4 regions of the Enterococcus sp. CR-Ec1 genome follow, and region 1 is predicted to be linked to each of the others. Evidence: predicted binding sites of a transcription regulator. Region 1 holds the regulator's gene; each other region holds the start of a gene.
The links. Region 1 encodes LexA, which represses DNA repair genes until DNA is damaged. Its sites were predicted from a motif close to CNAACANNTGTTNG; they were not measured.
Positions count from the first base shown of each region.

Region 1 (5,512 bases):
GCAAGGTGTCTCTCTGGGAAATGAAACATTAGGGGTCGTTTTCAATAAGAAACTGCCTCGAGAGCTGCAAGGATTTTGTGGACAAACGATCTTATTCGACTCGGTGGCTGCTGTGAAAGATACATTTTGTGCTGGTCCGTTCCAAGAGATCGCGTTTTTAGATTGTCCTGCTGATATTGCTGTGATCAAAGAGGTCGTTCAAGCGCTTCATGCTTCAAGAATTGCGTTTGTGTTTTACTCGACGGAAGATGCCTATTTAGACGGGGTAGGAACCAGAGAGCAATATGGTCGGCTTTTTCAATTGATCAAGCAGCAGCCTCGTTTGGATATTCGCTACAAATTAAAGATGGTCGCTAACTATCTAAAAATTCCAGAAAAATTACTTATTTTTATGATTCAGGTGTTTTCTGAGCTGGAATTTGTTACAATACAAGATGGTGTTTTGAATAAAACGGCTGATCCTGTTTCTCGTCCGCTGACAGAGAGTCATTTGTATCAGCAACGACAAAAAATGATCAAAACAGAAGAATTTTTATTAATGAGTGATTTATCAACCCTACGTCAGTGGTTGACAGTCTAGGAGGAAAAAAAATGGATTTAAAAGAGTATATTGCTAGTATTCCGGATTATCCCCAAGAGGGAATTATTTTTCGGGACATCTCGCCGCTAATGGCTGATGGAGAAGCGTATCGTTATGCGACACAGCAGATCGTTGAGTATGCACAAGAAAAAGGCATCGATATGGTGGTAGGACCAGAAGCCCGCGGATTTATCGTTGGTTGCCCAGTTGCGTACCAGTTAGGTGTCGGCTTTGCCCCAGTACGTAAAAAAGGCAAATTGCCACGGGAAACCATTGAAGCAGAGTATGAAAAAGAGTATGGCGTGGATGTTTTGACGTTGCATGCCGATGCTATCAAACCAGGACAACGTGTCTTGATTTGTGACGATCTACTAGCAACTGGCGGAACGATCAAAGCAACGATTGAACTCGTAGAAAAACTAGGCGGTATCGTTGTGGGCTGTGCCTTTTTGATCGAACTAATGGATTTACATGGAAGAGATAAAATCCAAGGTGTTGAAATCAAGACGTTAATGGAATACTAAAAAAGAAGAAACAAAAAAGGACTCGCAGGAGTCCTTTTTTGTTTCTTCTGCCTTATGGCGTATGTAGGGGAAGGATCATGGTTCGTAACGATAAAAATCATGATCGTGATAATAATGGCGGTTACGTTTGCGCTCTGCTTGGCGGAATTTCTTTTCATCCCATAGCATGAACCAAAGCATCATTAGAGGACAAAAAATCAGAACAGCACTTAGAACGCCAAAATAGCCAATAACAATACCCATCAATAAAACCCATAACATAAAACCAAATCGACGAACTGCTTTCATCTCATTCACTCCTTAAATAATACGAACTTATGTTTGTATACTTATTATACGAATGTTTGTTCGGTTTGTAAAGAGGAAAGAAAAAAAATCTTCGTAAAAACGAAGATTTCCTAGTCAGCTCGTTGAGCATCAAAGCAGATGTCGATACAACCCAACAACCAATCCTAAAATCGTTACGTCAGGCAAAATGATTGGTTCTAAGTAATCATTTTCCGGTTGTAAACGAATGTAATTCTTTTCTTTATAGAATCGTTTGCAAGTAGCTTCATCTTCATCTGTCATAGCGATCACAATATCACCATTTTGCGCACTTTGTTGTTTGCGAACGATCACTTGATCGCCGTCAAGGATGCCAGCATTGATCATACTTTCTCCTCGGATCGTCAACATAAACAAACTACCGGTACTATTTGCTAAATCTGGCGGAATTGGAAAGAAATCGGATGCATCTTCCACTGCTAAAATCGGTTCTCCCGCAGTTACGACACCAAGCATCGGAATGGATGCTGGCTGAACATCGATTTTTTCAAGACCGGAAGAAGTTAATTCAATGGCTCTGGGTTTTGTAGGATCTCGCAAGATCAACCCCTTTTTTTCAAGTCGGGACAAATGGCCATGAACAGTTGAGGTAGAAGATAACTGAACGGCTTCGCCAATTTCGCGAACAGTCGGCGGATAGCCTTTTTCAGTGACACGGGTATGAATGAACTTAAGAATTTCGATTTGTCGATTTTCTGTTCGTTTTGCCAAAACTGACACCTTCTTTCATTTGATAACATTAGTGTACCATAGGTATATCGAATATTCAAACAAATGTTCGCTTTTTACACTATTGTTTTTATTCGCTAGTTTGTAGTAAAATCAAGAGGGAAAAGGAGGAACGAATATGCTATCTCAAGAAAAATTAGCTCGAATCAATGAACTTGCCAACAAGAAAAAAACAGAGGGTTTGACTGAGGCAGAAACGAACGAACAAAAAGTTCTACGTGACGAGTATTTAACCGCCTTTCGTGGAGGAATGCGTCACCATATCGAAGGAATGAAGATCGTTGATCCTGAAGGTGCTGATGTGACACCAGAGAAATTAAAAGAGATTCAAAAGAAAAAAGGTCTCCACGGCAGATAATTGTGAATTCCTTTTCATTGCTATTGAAATAAGCATCTGAATCACGTATAATAAAAGATGTAATAAAGGTAAAAAAAACCTAAATTAGGAGGAACTACCATTGTTTGATAAAATCGATCAATTAGGAGTGAACACCCTTCGTACATTAAGTATCGAAGCCGTACAAAAAGCCAATTCAGGACATCCAGGATTACCGATGGGGGCAGCACCCATGGCCTATGCCTTGTGGACCAAACACTTGAAAGTCAATCCAACGACTTCTCGCAACTGGGTGGATCGTGACCGTTTTGTTTTGTCTGCTGGACACGGTTCGGCGTTATTGTACAGCTTGTTGCATGTGTCTGGTTACGATGTGACCATTGAGGATCTAAAAAACTTCCGTCAATGGGATAGCCGCACGCCAGGACATCCAGAAGTCGATCACACAGACGGCGTGGAAGCAACCACTGGACCTTTAGGACAAGGGATCGCCATGGCAGTCGGTATGGCAATGGCCGAAGCCCACTTGGCTGCAACCTACAATCGCGACAAGTATCAAGTCATCGATCACTATACCTATGCCTTATGTGGCGATGGGGATTTGATGGAAGGTGTTTCGCAAGAAGCTGCATCCATGGCGGGTCACATGAAATTAGATAAACTGATCGTCTTGTACGATTCAAATGACATTTCCCTAGATGGTCCGACTTCAAAAGCCTTTACAGAAAATGTCGGTGCGCGTTTTGAAGCGTATGGCTGGCAACACATTCTCGTTGAAGACGGCAATGATTTAGAAGCAATCTCAAAAGCGATCGACGAAGCAAAAGCTGAAAGCGACAAACCAACCTTGATCGAAATCAAGACTGTGATCGGATACGGTGCGCCAAATCAAGGCACCTCTGCCGTTCATGGTGCGCCGATCGGTGCCGAAGGCATTTCTGCAGCTAAAGCGATTTATGGTTGGGAATACCCAGAATTTACCGTACCTGAAGAAGTTGCCGCGCGCTTCAAAGAAACCATGATCGATGAAGGGCAAAAAGCTGAAGCCGCTTGGAACGAAACCTTCCGTGCCTATGAAGCAGCCTACCCAGAACTTGCTGCGCAATTCAAACAAGCCTTTGCGGGTGAATTGCCAGCAGATTGGGATGCAACATTACCAAGCTACGAAGTTGGCAGCTCACAAGCTAGTCGGGTTTCTAGCAAAGAGATGATCCAAGCCTTATCCAAAGCCGTCCCTAGTCTCTGGGGTGGATCGGCTGACCTTTCTGGCTCCAACAACACGATGGTGGCAGCAGAAAAAGACTTTGAACCTGGCCAATACGAAGGCCGCAACATTTGGTTTGGTGTCCGAGAATTTGCGATGGCGGCAGCCATGAACGGCATCCAATTGCATGGCGGTACCCGAATCTATGGCGGGACCTTCTTCGTCTTCGTTGATTACTTGCGTCCAGCGGTGCGCTTGTCTGCGATCCAGCATGCACCTGTGATCTATGTCTTGACACATGACTCCGTGGCGGTTGGGGAAGATGGACCGACCCACGAGCCAATCGAGCAATTAGCTAGCGTCCGTTGCATGCCAAATGTCCAAGTGATTCGTCCAGCAGACGGCAACGAAACCCGTGCTGCTTGGAAACTGGCTATGACAACAACGGATAAACCAACGGTCTTAGTCTTAAGCCGACAAAATCTACCAGTGATCGAAGGCACGCAAACCGGTGCGGATGAAAATGTCGCAAAAGGTGGTTACGTGATTTCAAAACAAGCTGGTGAAACACCAGCGGGTATTTTGATCGCCACAGGTTCTGAAGTGAATCTTGCGGTCCAAGCACAAGCTAAATTGGCAGAAGAAGGCATCGATGTATCGGTGGTCTCCTTACCAAGCTTTGATTTGTTTGAAGCACAAAGCTCAGAATACAAAGAAAGCGTCTTGCCAAAAGCAGTGAAGAAACGGGTAGCGATTGAAGCGGCTTCCCCATTTGGTTGGGAACGTTACACCGGTTGCCATGGAAAAGTGATCGCGATCGATCACTTCGGTGCATCAGCACCTGGCGACAAAGTATTAGCAGAATTCGGCTTTAGTGTTGAAAATGTTGTGAATACTTTTAAATCAATCGATTAATTGATCGACAATCAATCAAAGCTAGCACGTTCGAGAATCTTTTCGATTTTCGAGCGTGTTTTTTTCGAGTACTGCTCACTCTGAAAGTGCCAGAGTGACTTATTTAAGGTAGTAGTGGCTAAGATTTCTGAAAAATGGTTTCACCACAAGATATAGACTTTTTTAAATAGTAAGAGAGAAGCAATACAACCCCATTCTAATAGTTTTTTTAAAAACTTCTCAGTGATTAACAAACTGAGAGGGATGTCCAGGAAGTTTTTTAAAAGTCTTTTGTCGGGTCGGAAGTGAACATTGTTTGCACTGCTAGGCATTTTTCCGTATAATAGCTGTATTGATTTATTTGAAAAAACGTACAGTTACTGGAGGAAAAAGATGGGAAGTTATCAAACAAGAAGTGAAAGACATCATCAACCAAAGAAGACGATGAAAAGACCTAGTAAAAAGGCGGTGGTCTCTTTGATGGGTGCAGGAATGATGTTAGCGCCAATGACGGTCACTTTCGTTCCTCAACAGGTACAAGCTGCTGAGAATCAATATGCGACGCAGGACATCTCAGGGTTCATCGAACAAATTGGCTGGTCAGCACAAGATGTTGCTGCCAACAATGATCTATATGCTTCTGTGATGATCGCTCAAGCGATTTTGGAAAGCGGCTATGGTTCTTCCGCATTATCCAATGCCCCCTATTACAATTTATTTGGGGTCAAAGGCAGTTACAACGGACAAAGTGTGTATATGCCTACCCAAGAGTATTTGAATGGTCAGTGGGTAGAGATGAATGAACCGTTTCGTCAATATAACTCTTATTGGGAATCGTTTCAGGATCATGCGAACGTCTTGCGAAGTACAAGTTTCGCGACAGGGACTGCTCATTACAGTGGTGTCTGGAAAAGCCA
Region 1 is NZ_CP025223.1:1,802,095-1,807,606, forward strand. It holds gene recJ (single-stranded-DNA-specific exonuclease RecJ) at 1-580, shown strand, start outside; gene CXM95_RS08650 (adenine phosphoribosyltransferase) at 592-1,104, shown strand; gene CXM95_RS08655 (hypothetical protein) at 1,180-1,392, opposite strand; gene lexA (transcriptional repressor LexA) at 1,522-2,142, opposite strand; gene CXM95_RS08665 (DUF896 family protein) at 2,279-2,518, shown strand; gene tkt (transketolase) at 2,619-4,616, shown strand; gene CXM95_RS08675 (glucosaminidase domain-containing protein) at 4,989-5,512, shown strand, end outside.

Region 2 (5,512 bases), 610 kb from region 1:
AATGCGTTTCAAGTAATTCGTCAAGTAAAACTACTTAACAAATTTCAGGAAAAAGCTAGCATTCCCGCACAAAACATGCTATTATATTTTAGTCTGAGAGATTTCTTAGAGGATTCTTGTATCGTTAGGGGGGAAAATCATGCGCGTAAACATCACATTAGAGTGCACTTCTTGTAAAGAACGCAACTACTTATCAAACAAAAACAAACGTAACAATCCTGATCGTTTGGAAAAGAAAAAATATTGCCCACGTGAAAGAAAAGTTACTTTACACCGCGAAACAAAATAATACTATTTAAGAAGTTCGCAAACGCTGATAACCAAGGCGTTTGCGAACTTCTTTTTTTTCAGACATTTTGCAATGATAGCTGCTGCATTTTTATTTCCCTATTTACACAACCACTCCCCTATTTTCACTTATTTGCTTTGAACTTTTGAGCCAACTTTTTCTTTGAAGCGACGTATAAATAAATTTTAATGTATAATGTAAAAAAGAAACTAATGTTCAACAAAGGCGGCACATAGAACATGAACTAGCTTTTTCTTCTAGCTGTCCTTTCAATATACTTTGAGTGCCAGTCGATCCTTTCATGCTATACTGCCTATAGGAGGTGAACCCATGCTTGGCAATTTTACGTATCTACCTAGTAACTATCGTCTGTTTTATGGCGCTTTTCTTTTTGCTCTTATTGGAAATATGCTTTTCATTTTCATTAAACACCCTGCTTGGACCTTTAGCTTACCGACAGTGATTATCCTCTTCTTAATAAATGTCTTCTTTTGGACAAAATACAAGAAGAAAGTTATTCCTTGCACAACTGATGCACTGTTTTATGTTCTGCTCTTCCTATTGGTATTTTACAATCACTAACATAATGCTTATTTTGATACTAATTTTTTCTCTTCCCCCTATTTCGTCATAACGAAGGAGTGTTGATGCGATGGAGATTTCCCATATCACGTTGATCGTACAGAATTTAGCAAAGACGACAACGATGCTGGAAACATTGTTTGAAGCAGAGGAAATTTATGATAGCCGAGACCAGCCCCATTCTTACTTCCCAGAAAAATTCTTTTTGATCGATGGCTTATGGCTTGCTGTTATGGAGGATGCCTCCCAGAAGCTGCCGAAAACGTATAACCATATTGCCTTTAAAATCGATCAAACTCAAATCGATTCCTTGATTACGCGCATCCAAGGACTAGGATTGAAGATCGAAAAAGATCGTTCTCGTATCAAAGGCGAAGGTGCTTCCATTTACTTTTACGACGATGACAACCATTTGTTTGAACTACATACTGGTACGTTGGCTGAACGGTTGCACCATTACCGTCTGACAGAAACGAGGTAATCTTCATTGCTAGCAACTGCATTGACTGTTATGGAAAGAATTCCCACAAGAAAGGAAGAAAACAATGAAACTAGATATGGTTGGTATTATCACAAAAAACATGGAACAGGCACTGGCTTTTTATCAAGTACTTGGCTTCACGCCATTAGGTCAGCACTCAGAAGATTATATGGAATTAGCAAACGACGGGGTTCGCATCTCTTTGAATAGCCGCCAGATGGTTGCCGGGATCTACGGACATGCACCAATGACTGTTGGTGACACAATTGAATTAGCCTTTTTATGTGATTCCCCTGAAGAGGTTGATGCCCTTCATGCAAAAGTCGTAGCTGCCGGGTATCAGTCTTTCAAAGAACCTTGGTGTGCCTTTTGGGGGCAACGCTATGCCATCGTCAAAGATATAGACGGCAATCTCTTAAGTTTGTTTGCAATGCTACCTGCCGAAAATTGATTTAAGCTACGACAGTCGGTCCAATGGATCGGCTGTTTTTTTAATCACACCTTCGGGTAAAAAGACAAAATCACGTTTTTATGTCCAATCGGATTCTGATAACCTGAAATGAATGTATCCCTTATAAAACAACGTTTCCCATCATTATAAGCCAAAAATAACCTCTCTATAAAAAAACAAATCCACCCATCCGCTCCTGTTCGCTTGACAAAAAAGAACAAACGTTCGTATAATCTCGGTAAGGAGTGATAAAAATGGGTGGTTTTAATTATGCGCTCGAGCCAAAACGCGATATCTTATTTATCGATGTCAAAAGTTTTTATGCTTCTGTCGAATGCATCTCGCGCGGTTTAGACCCTATCCAAGCGATGCTGGTCGTCATGTCTCATTCTGACAATACTGGAAACGGCTTAATCTTAGCGGCTTCCCCAAAGGCAAAATCGGCTTTAGGAATTTCAAATGTGACCCGCAATGACAATCTGCCGACGCATCCCGATTTGTACAAAGCATCGCCACGTATGAGTTTTTATATCAAAGAAAACACCAAAGTCAATGATGTCTTTCGCAAATATGTTGGACAAGATGATTTGCTGCTCTATTCAATCGACGAAACGATGATGGATCTGACCCGTACACTGGATCTTTTCATTCCTGATAACACGATTTCTCGCGAAGAAAAACGTTGGCTGATTGCCCAGCAAATTCAAAAAGACATTTACGAAACAACGAAATTGTATGTCACCATCGGTATTGGTGACAATCCTTTGTTAGCAAAACTAGCTTTAGATAACGAATCCAAACACAACCGTTCCTTGATTGCCGAATGGACCTACGAAGATGTCCCGACAAAAGTTTGGCAAATCAGCCCCATGACTGAGTTTTGGGGAATCGGTCGACGCACAGAAAAACGACTTCACTTGATGGGGATTGAATCTATTGAACAATTGGCTCATGCCAGTCCTGATCTTTTGCGCAGTCGCATGGGAATCATTGGTGAGCAGCTCTACCATCACGCTCACGGCATTGACCGCACCATTTTAGCCGAACCGACACCGCAGGTCATGGAAAAAAGCTACGGCAATAGTCAGGTCCTACATCGCAATTATTATTTACAAGAAGAAATCGAGATCGTCATCAAGGAAATGGCAGAGCAAGTTGCCGCTCGAATTCGCCGCCATCATTGTCAGACCGCTTGTATCAATGTTTACATCGGCGTAGCCTTTGGTGAAACTGCCTCTGGCTTTTCCCGACAAATGAAAATCCCGCCAACTGACAATACACGTAAGCTTGTTGCTCATTGCCTATTTCTCTTTCGAAAATTTTATACCGGGCAAGTCGTTCGCCACATCGGTATCACCTATTCAAAATTGGTTTATACAGAAAATGTCCAGCTGGATCTTTTTGAGCAAGCAGAAACGCAATTACGCCAGCGTAAATTAGATTTGATCATCGATAAGATTCGTGAGAAATACGGCTTCACTTCGATCGTTCATGCCACAAGCCGAATGGAAGGCGCTCGTGCCATTGCACGCAGCAAATTAGTCGGTGGTCACGCTGGTGGTCTAGATGGGATCGCCAACATAGGACCTGTCCATCAGCAAAAAGAACCGTTTGCTGATGGTTCAAAAAATACCGGCACTTGACTCGTTTTTCTTTCCTTTTCGATGACAAATCTTAAGATAACATTAACAAACGATCCATTTTTTAAAGATTTATGTAATTTCGAGGCCCCCATCTCCCCCTTTACTTCTTTCTAAGGTACTTTAATAGCAAGGAGTGTGAGCAGATGAAAATTGACAAAATCGAATACAAACGAGTCATCAATGGTGCGGGACACCTTGAGTACGATTTGCTGCAATATTTAGAAAAGAATCGGGCGACTGCTGCACAAAACCTGAAACAGTCTGAGATCGATTACCTTCTGGAAAAAGATATTCAGCATCGGATCATTCAACATGCTCGTAAGAGTTTCTTTGGCGATACAATCGTTTTAAAGGATGAATATGCCGAAGATTATCTTTTATTAAAAAAGTATACGGATATGTTCCAAGAAACATTCTAAAAAAAACGCAGAACCAACTGGTTCTGCGTTTTTCTTATTCTTCGAAATGTTCTTGATAAACATCATCAACCGTTTGATTTGGGTCGATCACGATATACAGACTCTTCGTTTTTTCACTGATTTTTGTTGATTGGTATACATTATCCAATCCTTCCGTATCTTTGTCCTTGTATGGGAAATAAACAAGATCCGGTGTACCGTTACGGTAAAGAATTTCCATCCGTTCAATATCTTCATATTTCAACGCACGAGCAAACATCCCTAATTCAAGTCCGCCTAAGTTGATGTCATGTGTTGCCACATGATCGCCTTCTTGGAAGATTTCAATTTTGAACCCAGCACATGGATGAATCTCAACGAATTCGCTTCCGTGGATACGGCCAAAACTGGTCGTGATTTGTTTGATCCATAAGTCACCGATGTAACGGCGCTCGATCGTCCATGTTTCTCCATTACGGAAATAAAATTTTAAAGCTTTCATTTCTCTAGCCATGACAAAACGCTCCTTTTTATTAATAATACATTTTAATTCTAACACATAGTCGCTACTGGGACACAAATTAACTTTGGTTTTCGTTGACTTTTTTCATAAACCGAGAGATTTCCACCGCCGCTCGTTGATGAGTCCCTTTGGCAATGAGTTGTTGCGCCCCATCGGTCACCTGATAATCAAACTGGAATCCTTGTTCTTTTTCCCATTGTATAAGAACTGTGATTGTCGCTCCGACTGGCGAAGGTTTCAAATGATCGATCGAAAACTTTGTACCAACGGTGGTAAACCCTTTATCTAAAGTAGGCTCAAGGGCTTCCCAACAGGTGTTTTCCACCATTGCGACCAGTCGAGGGGTTGCTAAAACCGCTAAACCGCCAGAACCCAAAACAGCCGCAGTGTCTTGAAGGTCAACGAGAAAGTCTTTTTTGCTTTCCATTCTTCAGTTATCCCTCCTTCGCTAAATATGCTTGGGCAAACGCCAATAGTGCTTCTTTTTCATTAGGGATTTTTCGTGTGATGACTGCAGCTTCGGCAGCGGCCAAGACTTCTTTGAGCCACGGACCAGAAGAACGATCAACTGTCTGCAGTAAATCACGTCCATTGATCGCCAGCTCCTTCAGTGAATGGATCGGTAGCTGCTGATAGCGCTGACTGATTTTTGCAGGATCATTGGGCAGCTTGTCATAACGCAATAATCCTTCAGCTAAACAGGTTGCTTCTAAACCGAACTGATACAACAGCAGATCGTTCCATTCGCCGTTTCGACGCATTAGCAGTGCTTGATAGACCGTTTGTACTTGGCGGATGCAGTCATTCGAACATTTCCAAGCTTTTAAAAAGCTGCGGACTGCCTCAGGAGCTAAACCGATTTGGTCAATGAGCAATACCCAAGCCGTCGTTTCGTTTTCTAATGGGATCGCTGGCAGGTCTGCCATCCGCAGTAACGCCTCACCGTATTCCCGTAAGCCTGGGCAATAGATATAGCATTCGGTTTCTACTAGCGCCCGCAGTGCTTGGTTCCGATGATTGCCTAACAGCAATTTCACGAATTCAATCATGATCCGTTCAACAGAGATTTTCCCCAGCAAGGCATGATTCGCATGGATAGCAGCCAATGTTTCTGTTTCTAAAACAAAGCCCAATTGACTGACAAA
Region 2 is NZ_CP025223.1:1,187,339-1,192,850, reverse strand. It holds gene CXM95_RS05755 (ABC transporter substrate-binding protein) at 1-2, shown strand, start outside; gene rpmG (50S ribosomal protein L33) at 140-289, shown strand; gene CXM95_RS05745 (hypothetical protein) at 620-871, shown strand; gene fosX (FosX/FosE/FosI family fosfomycin resistance hydrolase) at 942-1,352, shown strand; gene CXM95_RS05735 (VOC family protein) at 1,417-1,803, shown strand; gene CXM95_RS05730 (Y-family DNA polymerase) at 2,058-3,446, shown strand; gene CXM95_RS05725 (hypothetical protein) at 3,590-3,865, shown strand; gene CXM95_RS05720 (hypothetical protein) at 3,900-4,358, opposite strand; gene CXM95_RS05715 (thioesterase family protein) at 4,426-4,794, opposite strand; gene CXM95_RS05710 (CCA tRNA nucleotidyltransferase) at 4,802-5,512, opposite strand, start outside.
Region 2: the regulator LexA is predicted to act here: its motif matches at 2,018-2,031, upstream of CXM95_RS05730 (Y-family DNA polymerase).

Region 3 (5,512 bases), 1.3 Mb from region 1:
CGATCAAGACTTTCCGTGGCTTGCTGCCTTCAGAAGGGCCAACGACGCCTTGATCTTCTAATTCATCCACTAACCGAGCCGCTCGGTTATAGCCGATGCGAAAACGTCGCTGCAAGAGAGAAACGCTGGCGGTCTGCATTTCCACCACAAGGGCTTTGGCGTCTTCGAACAGCTCATCTTGCGGTTGTCCGCTGCTGCCGGCACTCGTTTCTTCCTCAGTGACCATCATTTTTTCTTCATAATTGGCTTCTTGCTGATCTGTCACGAATTCAACCACTCGTTCGACTTCTTGGTCGGAAATAAAGGCCCCTTGGACCCGAATCGGTTTGTTCTCACCCATCGGCAGATACAGCATGTCGCCGCGGCCCAGCAGTTTTTCGGCCCCGTTCCCATCAATGATGGTCCGAGAATCGACACCGCTGGAAACAGCAAACGCCATCCGTGATGGAACATTGGCTTTGATGATCCCTGTAATGACATCCACACTTGGTCGTTGCGTTGCTAAGATCATATGGATACCAGCTGCCCGCGCCATTTGTGCCAAACGAATGATGGCATCTTCGACTTCGTTGCTAGCAACCATCATCAAGTCAGCTAACTCATCAACGATCACCACAATGAATGGCAAGATCGGACGATTTTCGCCATCTTCTAAATTCTTATTGATTACTAAATCGTTGTAGCCAGTAATATTTCGGACCCCAGTTGCCGCAAATTTTTCGTAGCGTTCTTCCATTTCCTTGACCACTTTTTGCAACGCTTGCGCCGCTTTGCGAGGATTGGTCACAACGGGTGTCAAGAGATGGGGAATCCCATTGTAAACATTTAATTCAACCATTTTCGGGTCGATCATCATCAGTTTGACTTCATGGGGTTTTGCCCGCATCAAAATACTGGTGATGATGCCGTTGATGGCTACGGACTTCCCACTCCCGGTCGATCCGGCAATCAAGAGATGGGGCATTTTCGTTAAGTCTGCCGTTTGGACACGGCCAGAAATATCGCGTCCTAAAGGTACTTCTAATAGTTTATCTGGATGATCTGGTTGGGCTTCGATCACTTCTCGGAATGAAACCATGCTGACTGCGCTGTTTGGAACTTCGATCCCAATCAATGATTTCCCTGGGATCGGCGCTTCCATCCGGACGTCTTTGGCGGCCAAGGCTAAGGCGATATCATCGGTCAACCCGACGATTTTGCTGACTTTGACCCCTACTGCTGGTTGAACTTCGAATTTGGTTACTGCTGGTCCTAAGCTAGCTTTGACGACTTTTGCGTCAACACCGAAGCTTTGGAAGGTGGTTTCTAACACACCAATATTTTGTTCGATCTTTTTGTACTCGCTGCTTTGATCCGTTGAAGGGATCGAATCGAGTAATTGCGCTGAAGGCAATTCATAATCACGATTTTCAGCTTCTTCCGAAATCTCAAATTCCAATACTTCACCATCGTCATCGAGGATCTCCCCGTCTTCGTTGACCTTTTTGCTTGGTCCCGGTTTGTTTCCTGCTGGATGCGGTGCTTGAGCGGCCTCTGGTGCCGCCGCTTGCGGCAATTCTTGGAAGTGGTCGATGGGTACAAAGCTCAGCTGCTCTGGTTCAAAATCAGCTGGCGCTTGCATCTGCTGTTCTTTTGCTGATTTTTCGTCTTCTGTCATTGGTCGGACTTGATTCTTTTCTTTGATCTCCGCCATGACTGCTGCTCGCTCGGCTTCTTTTTTGGCTTCTTTCGCCGCTTGTTTCTCTGCTGCTCGTTCCGCTTTGCGGGCTTCTCGTTCGGCTTGCTTTTCTGGAGAGCCTTCTAACAACCGCTGCAGCTTGTCACCAGCTACTTGCAGGTGCTCCACTAACTCGTGGCTGCTCATTTGGCTGAACAAGAACGCCCCGATCAGCATGAGTAAAACAGCGATGATGTAGCTGCCGATCTGGGAAACAAGAAAATAGGTCGCCCCATAAAGCATGGCGCCAATCATTCCGCCCCCGACATTTTGGGTCACTTGGCTGCGCCGGATATCGCCTAACAGCGTCATCCACGTCGTTTGGAAGACATTGGCTTGTTCTCCCACCACATTACTAAAGATTTGCGCATGGAGGATGATCAGTAAGCCAAAATACACCAATACACAGCCAATCACTCGCCGAATACTCTTAAACCGAGCATCGGTCGTTTTGATCGCTAACCAGACACCATAAGCAGCTAGGGCAACACTCAAAAATTGGTACGTGTTTCCGCCAACGATCCGAAACCCGTTGGCAATCAAGGTTCCTAAAAAACCTAAATGGAAAAAGCCAAATATCGAAAACAAGACAAAGAGCAGGCCGACGCCGACCAGCATTAATTTCTCTTGCTGTTTTTGTTGTTTTTTTGTTTTGCGTTTCTTTGCGCGTTTTTTTTGCGCCATTTCTATCCCTCTTTTCATCTTTCCCTATTATAACGAAAAAAGAAGGCGAACAAAAGTTTTCCTGTGAGAAATTTTGGTTAGCTGTTGGAATTTAAGCGAAAATTTCTTAAATGATGAAAAAAACACCAGCTGCTAAGCAGCCAGTGCCTCTTGTTGACTTGTTTTTTAGTTTGGTGTGACGTCTTCGCCAAACCACTTTTCAGAGATTTCAGCAAAGGTACCATTGTCTTGCAATTCTTTCAAACCATCATTGATTTTATCTGCCATGGCTTGATCGTCTTTCCGCACACCTACAGCAAAATCTTCTGCTTCAAAAGGACTTTCGATTTCGTTGAAGTCAGCGGTTTTGCCTGTTTGAGTCAAATAATATTCTGCGTAGACGCGGTCGATCAAAAGACCGTCGATCCGACCGTTTTCTAGATCGATAAAGGCTTCATTAAAGCTGGCATACAAGGTTGCGTCATTGCCGTCTACGAGATCCTTCAAAACTTCCGGTTGGTTGTTGAAGGTCTCATAACCAGAAGAACCTTCTTGGGCACCTAAGACTTTGCCCTCCATATCATCAAAGCTAGTAATGCCGCTTGATTTTGCTGTGACTAAGACTTGTTTGTTTTCCATATAAGTATCTGTAAACAATACTTTTTCTTCACGAGCTGCGGTCTTGGTATAACCATTCCAGATCATATCGATGGTGCCATTGCTTAGTTCGGTTTCTTTCATGGACCAATCGATTGGTTGAAATTTGACTTTGGTTCCTGTTAGATCCAAAATCGCTGTGGCTAAATCCACATCAAACCCAACGATGTTGCCTTGGTCGTCTTTAAAGCCCATCGGTACGAAGGTATCGTCTAGCCCGACGATCACTTCTTCTTTGTCAGCGGCACTGGTTGTGGTGTCATTACTGCTGCCGCACGCCCCTAATAAAAATACACTTGCTGCTGCGATTCCCGTCAATAGTAATCTTTTCATTTTTTTCTCCCCCTTATTCTCCTGCTACTTTTAATAATTGATCGCCGATATTTTCGGCAAAAACCAAATCATGGGTCACCACGATCTGGGTCACTCCTTCTTTTTTCAGATCCAAGATCAGCTGTTCGACTTGCTGTCTCAAGCCTGGATCTAAGGCACTGGTAGGCTCGTCATAAGCCAACACTTTGGGATTCATCGCCATCGCTCGTGCAATAGCCACTCGTTGCCGCTGTCCCCCGGACAATTGGAAGGGATATTGGCCTAGTAGGTCACTTAACCCTAGTTTTTCTGCCAACTGTTCGGCTTTTGCTGTATACGCGGCCTTGTCTTGTTTCAGCACCATTTTTGGTGCCAAAGTGATGTTTTCAAAAACCGACAAGTGCGGAAACAATTGGAAGTCTTGAAAGACGACACCGACGACTTGTTCTTGTTCTTTTGTGTCGGTGGGATCAAAGGCTTTGCCATCCAGCAAAAAGCTTCCAGAATCGATCGTTTCTAACCCAGCCAGTGTCCGAAGCAAGGTGGTTTTCCCGCCACCGGAAGGACCGACCACCGCTAAGATACTGCCGTCTTCGATCGTCAGGTCTAGCTGATCGATGACTTTTTTAGCGCCAAATGATTTTGATACTTGTTTTAGTTCTAACATACGTGGTTCCTCCTAACGGTAATAGTCCAGTTTGGTCTCGATTTGTTTTAACAATAACGTGAAGACGCCCGTCATCACCAAGTAGATCAAGCCGACCCCAACTAACGGAAGCAAGGTACTGTCTCGCTCCATGGCGATTTTTCCGATTCGCATCACGTCTGACAAGCCCAAGATGTAGACCAGAGATGTGTCTTTGACAAGATTGATGACTTCATTGCCGACAGATGGCAGGGTGATCTTGACGACTTGTGGGATGATGATTTTTTGGATCGTTTGGATTGGGGACAAACGCAAGACTTTCGCGGCTTCGTATTGTCCGGCTGGAATCGATTGGATCCCTCCACGGAAAATCTCGGCAAAATAAGCAGCGTAATTGATAATAAAGGCGATCAAGGCTGCTTCAAAGCGGTCAAAGACGATCCCTAAGATCGGCAGACCGTAGAATACGAAGATCAGCTGTAGCAATAAAGGCGTTCCTCGCATCAACCAAACGTAGACTTGCACGATCAATTTCAAAATACGCAGGCGACTGGCTAAAACAAAGGCCAACAAGATGCCTAAGGGAATGGACCCGATTAAGGTCAGTGCGAACAATTTAACGGTGATTCCAGTTCCTGAAATCAGTTGGGGCATAACATTGACTAAATACTCAAACATGGTGACTTCCTCCTTGATAGGTTTCAATTTCGCTTGGCAGAAAAACAGCTTAGCGACGGCTTACTCCGATGCTTATGTGGCGCTGCACGTTGGCTGGTGAGGGCAACTGGCAAATTTCATTTTTCTAAAAAAGAAAAACAAAAAAAGCGCACACTGGCATTTGCCAGAGGACGCTAGATACGTGGTTCCACCTCAATTTGCCTTTCCTTCACAGGAAAAGGCCTCGTGCAGTCCTTGTGACCCTTCCACTTTCGGTTTTCGGTGAGCCGCAAAAAAAGAGAAAAAAAACGTCCCCTAGCCATTACAGCTAAAGGACGTTATCAACGCGGTTCCACCTTTGTTTATCAGTGCTTCACAGCAACTGAACTCAGAAAGTCATCAATCAATGACTGCTGCTGTAACGGGCAAACCCGGTCTCTCCTACTTTTCTTTCGGAAAAACGACTCCAAGATGTGTTTCACAACCATGCGTTATCTCTTTGCACCAACCAGAGACTCTCTTCAAACAGCAAGCCTTGCTACTCTTCTTTTCGATGTCTGTTTCATTAAGTTGTGTCTTACTTTACTCGCTCTTAAAGAAAATGTCAAACATTTTTTCTGAAATTTTCGAAACTTTGTCGCATGCACCGATTTCGAGGGGAAGATTCAGGGAAAAGAAGACGCAACTGCTTAACCGAAGTATGCTTCAGCTAAGGCTTGCCCTTGCTTGATTTTTGCCCATTGCTGCTCAGTCGAAAGCTCATTGCCGCAGTCACAAGAGGCAAAGCCACATTGATGAGAAAGATAAAGCCGATCCTTAGGAATGATTTGACTAGCTTTGTCTAATAAGGCAATCACTCG
Region 3 is NZ_CP025223.1:470,851-476,362, reverse strand. It holds gene CXM95_RS02310 (FtsK/SpoIIIE family DNA translocase) at 1-2,401, opposite strand, end outside; gene CXM95_RS02305 (amino acid ABC transporter substrate-binding protein) at 2,567-3,370, opposite strand; gene CXM95_RS02300 (amino acid ABC transporter ATP-binding protein) at 3,384-4,016, opposite strand; gene CXM95_RS02295 (amino acid ABC transporter permease) at 4,029-4,673, opposite strand; T-box leader at 4,981-5,215, opposite strand; gene CXM95_RS02290 (cobalamin-independent methionine synthase II family protein) at 5,342-5,512, opposite strand, start outside.
Region 3: the regulator LexA is predicted to act here: its motif matches at 2,448-2,461, upstream of CXM95_RS02310 (FtsK/SpoIIIE family DNA translocase).

Region 4 (5,512 bases), 350 kb from region 1:
ATACGCGTCATGATGTCATTGAAGCTGTTTTAGGCGCACGCCAAGCAGATATCAGTACGCTATTTGAAACGGCTCAGATGTTAAGAGAACATCTGCAAGACACCGACTTTAAACCATCGATGGAAGCCTTGACCCGAGTAATCAATTTAGCGAAAAAAGCCGAATTGGAACAAGCAGCAATTGATCCTGCCTTGTTTGAAAACGACTCTGAAACTGCCTTGTATGAAGCGGTCTTAACAGTAGAGAACAAGTTCCCACATCAAACGATGGAAGAAAACTACCAAAGCTTAGTGGCACTGCGCCCATTGATTGAAGCTTATTTTGATCAAACAATGGTCATGGTGGAAGATGAACAGATTCGCCGCAACCGTTTTGCCTTGTTGGATAAAATCGCGAAGATGAGTCTGGCAGTGGCTAGTTTAGATGCTTTGATTACAAAATAGAAGAAGCTTGCAGTTGCACATTTCTAAATAAAAAAGCTGGAACTGAAAGAATCAGTTCTGGCTTTTTTTCTATGTTTCTCGATTTTTTTTGTACTTAGAATTGCTTTCTTGCAGTGTTAAATATTATATAATAAAAAACATTTTGACCCATTACTTTTCAAGGGATCGAACGATTCTTCGGCTTTAATGATTGGGGATTTGATGATGCTTATAATGATACAAAGATTCTCATCATACAGACCGATTCATTTTTCCATTGAAAATACGCTGAAACGATAGGTGCAATAAAATAGCCTGACAGATCACAAAATGATTTGTCAGGCGAATGTTTATTTGCGGGTCAATTTTACCACCACTTCGCAGCGTGCGGTTTGTGGAAACATATCTACTGATTGCAGATATTCTACGTGAAACACTTTGGCTAATTGGACTAAGTCTCTTGCTAAAGTAGAAACATTACAAGATATATAGACCATCTTCTTCGGTGGTTGTTTCAGCAAAGCTTGCAATAATCGTTCATCCAAGCCTGTCCTTGGCGGATCAACAATGATGCTATCAGGTTTGAAGCCTTCATTGAACCATTTTGGTAAGAGCTCCTCAGCAGTTCCCGTTTCATAATGGGTATTTTGGGCACCAATACGGTGGGCATTTTCTTGGGCATTTTCGATCGCTTGAGGAATAATGTCCATGCCGCGGACTTCTTTGGCATAAGGTGCCACACTCAACCCAATCGTCCCCACACCACAGTAAGCATCAACAACTGTTTCATTTTTGCTCAAGTCAAGGGCTTTTAACCCTTCTTGATACAAGACGCTGGTTTGCTGTGGATTCAGCTGGAAGAATGCGCGGGCGGACAAATCGAATGTCAGTTCATTCAACCGTTCTTCGATTGCTTCTTTGCCCCAAAGATGAATCGTTTCCTCTCCCATGACGACGGACGTTTTTTTGTTTTGCACATTTTGCATGATGGAAACGACTTGCGGCAAGCGCTGATTGATCTCGCGAATCAGCGCATTTTTTTGCGGCAGTTTGACAGAATTGGTAATGAAAACAACTTGGACTTCGCCAGTGGCGATCCCGATGCGAACCATCAATGTTCGTAAAATCCCGCTATTTTTTCGTTCATCGTAAATCGGGATCTGGTATTTGTTCAACAATTGGACGATGCCGTTGATCACTTTTTGCGTATCTTGTTCTTGTACGAGGCAATCATCAATGGCGACTAAGCGATGAGACTCCATTTCGTATAAACCCGCTTCGATTCGTTTGGTTTGACTGTTGTAACGCAATTGAAATTGTGCTTTGTTGCGGTAATGCCAAGGAACATCCATGCCTAAAGTATCCCTTAGTTCAAACTGTTGGTAACCTTTTGGCTTAAATTTTTCAAGTGCTTGTTTCAATAGGTCTTTTTTGAAGTCTAATTGTTTGTCGTAGACTAAGTGCTGCAATTGGCAGCCGCCGCACCGGTCGTAAAACTTGCACGGTGGTTGGATGCGATCGCTGCTTGGCTTGATGATTTTGGTCATCTTGGCTTCAGCAAAGCGGGGAGAGGCTTTCGTGACTTCGGCAATGATCTGTTCCCCTGGCAGAACACGGGGAACAAAGATGATCAGCTTTTTGTAATACCCGATGCCTTCTCCGTTGATCCCCAAGCGTTTGATCGTTAGTTGTAGTTTTTGTCCAAGCTGGACTTGTATATTTGCCATGTGAACTCCTTAAATAAAATAGTCAGTTCATTTTACCACATTTTTTCAGCTTGATTAGAAGGAATTTCATCGTAGTTGTGGTAAAATAGAATGTACGTTCGCGAGGTGAAGAAGATGAATACAATTATTCGTATCAATAAAGGAAAAGGACCATTTTATGAAGTGGCGACATCAGAAGGTGAAACACTGCGGGTCTCAGAAGATCTTTTGGTCCGTTTTCGGCTATTAAAAGGCAAGGAACTGAGTGAAGAAGAATTAAAAGAAATCAAAAAAAGTGCGGGGTTTGATTTAGGCTTGCAGCAAGCCATGAACTATATCAGCTATCAGCTGCGTTCTGAAATGGAAGTCCGTACCTATTTGAAAGACAAAGAAATCGAAAAACAAGACCGAGACTTAGTCGTTGAACGGCTGAAAGAGCTGAATCTGATCGATGACAAAAACTACGGAGAGAGCTACATTCGCACCCAAGTCCGCATGAGCGATAAAGGACCCGTGGTAATCAGTCAGCAATTGAGAAAAAAAGGCTTGAAAGATCCTGTGATTCAAGAAGTATTGCCTTTGTATACCGAGGAAATGCAGTTTGAAGTCGGTTATCATACGGCTGAGAAAGCGATGCGTCGTTTTCACAACAAAAGTCATAAAGAAATGATCCAAAAGATAAAAATGCATTTGATGCAAAAAGGTTTTCATCAAGGAGTCATTCAGATGATTTTGGATGAATTACCAATGGAAAAAGATGAGGACCAAGAAAATGAAGCGCTCCAAAGAGAAGGTGCCCGACTTATGCGGCGGCATCAGCGATTGCCCTTGATGAAACGAAAAATGAAGATCAAGCAAGGCCTTTATCAAAAAGGGTTTGCCATCGATGATATACAACGATTCTTAGATGAGGAAGTAATGGATGAGTAAGCAATGGGAAACTTGGGATGAAGAAAAAATCAAGACGTTCCAAGAAACATTTTTAACTTGGTATCATAAAGAAAAACGCAATCTGCCTTGGCGGGCGACCAACGATCCGTATGCAATCTGGATCTCAGAGATCATGCTTCAACAAACACGAGTGGAAACAGTGATTGGCTATTTCTATCGTTTTATGGAACAATTCCCGACGATCCAAGACTTGGCGGTAGCCGAAGAACAAAAGCTTTTAAAGGTTTGGGAAGGTTTAGGTTATTACTCTCGTGCCCGTAACCTTAAGGCTGCTGCACAGCAAATCGTTGCCGAATTCGACGGAGAAATGCCCCAATCAATTGAAGAGATTTGCTCATTAAAAGGAATTGGTCCCTACACAGCTGGTGCCATTGGCAGCATTGCTTTTGGTTTGCCAGAACCGGCAATCGACGGTAATGTCATGCGGGTCGTTAGCCGCTTGTTTTGTATCGAAGCAGATATTGCCAAAGCCAGCAGCCGAGCTCCCTTTGACGAGGCCATGAGAACAATCATTTCCCCCGATGAACCTGGTGAGTTTAATCAAGCCTTGATGGATCTTGGCTCACGAATCTGTACACCCACTACACCGAAATGTGAAGAGTGTCCCATCAGTCAGTATTGTCTTGCTTATGCGGAGAATCGACAAACAGACTTTCCAGTGAAATCGAAAAAAGCAAAGCCAAAAGATGTCTATTACATCGCAGGCGCCATCGAAGATCAAGGCTCGTTTTTACTCGTGCAGCGACCTGAAACAGGCTTATTAGCTTCTATGTGGCATTTTCCTTTGGTAGAAGTGACGAAAGAACAGTACGAGGCTCTGCAGCAAACATGGGCAAAAGAGGAGCAGCTGCAGTTGGATTTGATTGCCGAAGATGATGCGCTCGAAATTTTTCCTGATCTGCCTGTAGTTTGGCAAAAACGACATTTTGGCGAGATCACCCATATCTTTAGTCATTTGAAATGGCACGTCCTTTTATTTTACGGCAGAAAACGTGGAGAGCTCACGTTACAAGACAGCGAATGGGCAGCAAAAGAATCCTTTCAAAACTATGTTTTCCCAAAACCCCAGCAGAAATTGGTGGATCAATTAAAGAAATATCAGAAACTCGATAAAGATTTCTAGGCAAAGCTTTCTTTTATTGCTATAATATTAACGATGTCGGTGTAATGAACACCCAAACAAAACGCAAGTTTTCTTGCTGAGGGAAGGGTTGCTATGCGAGTTCCAAAAGAAGGAGAGTTTGTCAGCATTCAAAGCTACAAACATGACGGCAATTTGCATCGAACGTGGCGGGATACGATGGTCTTAAAGACCAGTGAATTCTCAGTGATAGGGGTCAACGATCATACATTAGTGACCGAATCAGATGGAAGACGCTGGGTTACCCGTGAACCAGCAATTGTATATTTTCATAAAAAATACTGGTTTAATGTTATTGCAATGATTCGAGAAAAGGGGGTTTCCTATTATTGTAATCTTGCTTCACCGTATTTACTTGATGAAGAGGCATTGAAATATATCGATTATGACCTTGATATCAAAGTATTTCCTGATGGCGAGAAACGTTTACTAGATGTGGATGAGTATGAATTGCACAGTAAGATTATGCAATATCCGCAAGACATTGATTTTATCTTGAAAGAAAATGTCAAAATTTTAGTAGATTGGATCAATAATGGCAAAGGACCCTTTTCGCAAGGGTATGTGGACATTTGGTATGATCGCTACAAGCAGTTGTCTCAAAAATAAGTAAAATGGGTCGAATCGCTCATTTTCCCTAAGAAACTTCAACCAAGTTGGTTGGAGTTTTTTTGTGTTTCTAATGGATTGCTTCAATCAGCAGGTTTTAAGTTCTGTTTAAGCTGACAGTCCCATGATAGAGAGACCAAGAAAATTAGTGGGGGAAGCACATGAAGAAAAAAGGGAAGCTTGTCATCGGGACCACCATGATTCTGCTTTTTGCAGCGGGGTTTGCTGTGTTGAGAAACGACCAATCCGCTCGTGAGGAGAGTCAAGAAAGTACTTCTCAAACTGAGCTTAACGCTCAAACAGAAGAGACCGCTCAGACTGTCAGTATTGTCCAAATTTATGTAGATCCCTCAGAATACGATGCAGCGGTTGAAAGTGAGAACGATTATGTATCGATCTATCAGACAACAAGTCAAGAGACAGTCATTGGGAAAATCCATCGGGGAAGTTGGGCAATCTTCATCAGTCAAACAGAAGAGATGGTTGAAATTCAAACAGATGATGGGGTAACAGGTTACATTGAAAAGCAATCAGCATCGATTCAAGAAGTCGCGCTTTCGGCAATACCAAAAGATTTATCGAACTTCAAAGTCGTCCTTGATGCAGGTCACGGTGGCGAAGATTCTGGGGCACTTTCGACAGATCAAACGATCATGGAAAAAGACTTGACGCTAGCAACGGTC
Region 4 is NZ_CP025223.1:2,151,907-2,157,418, reverse strand. It holds gene glyS (glycine--tRNA ligase subunit beta) at 1-443, shown strand, start outside; gene rlmD (23S rRNA (uracil(1939)-C(5))-methyltransferase RlmD) at 773-2,149, opposite strand; gene recX (recombination regulator RecX) at 2,264-3,058, shown strand; gene mutY (A/G-specific adenine glycosylase) at 3,051-4,202, shown strand; gene ntdP (nucleoside tri-diphosphate phosphatase) at 4,296-4,829, shown strand; gene CXM95_RS10430 (N-acetylmuramoyl-L-alanine amidase family protein) at 4,991-5,512, shown strand, end outside.
Region 4: the regulator LexA is predicted to act here: its motif matches at 2,237-2,250, upstream of recX (recombination regulator RecX).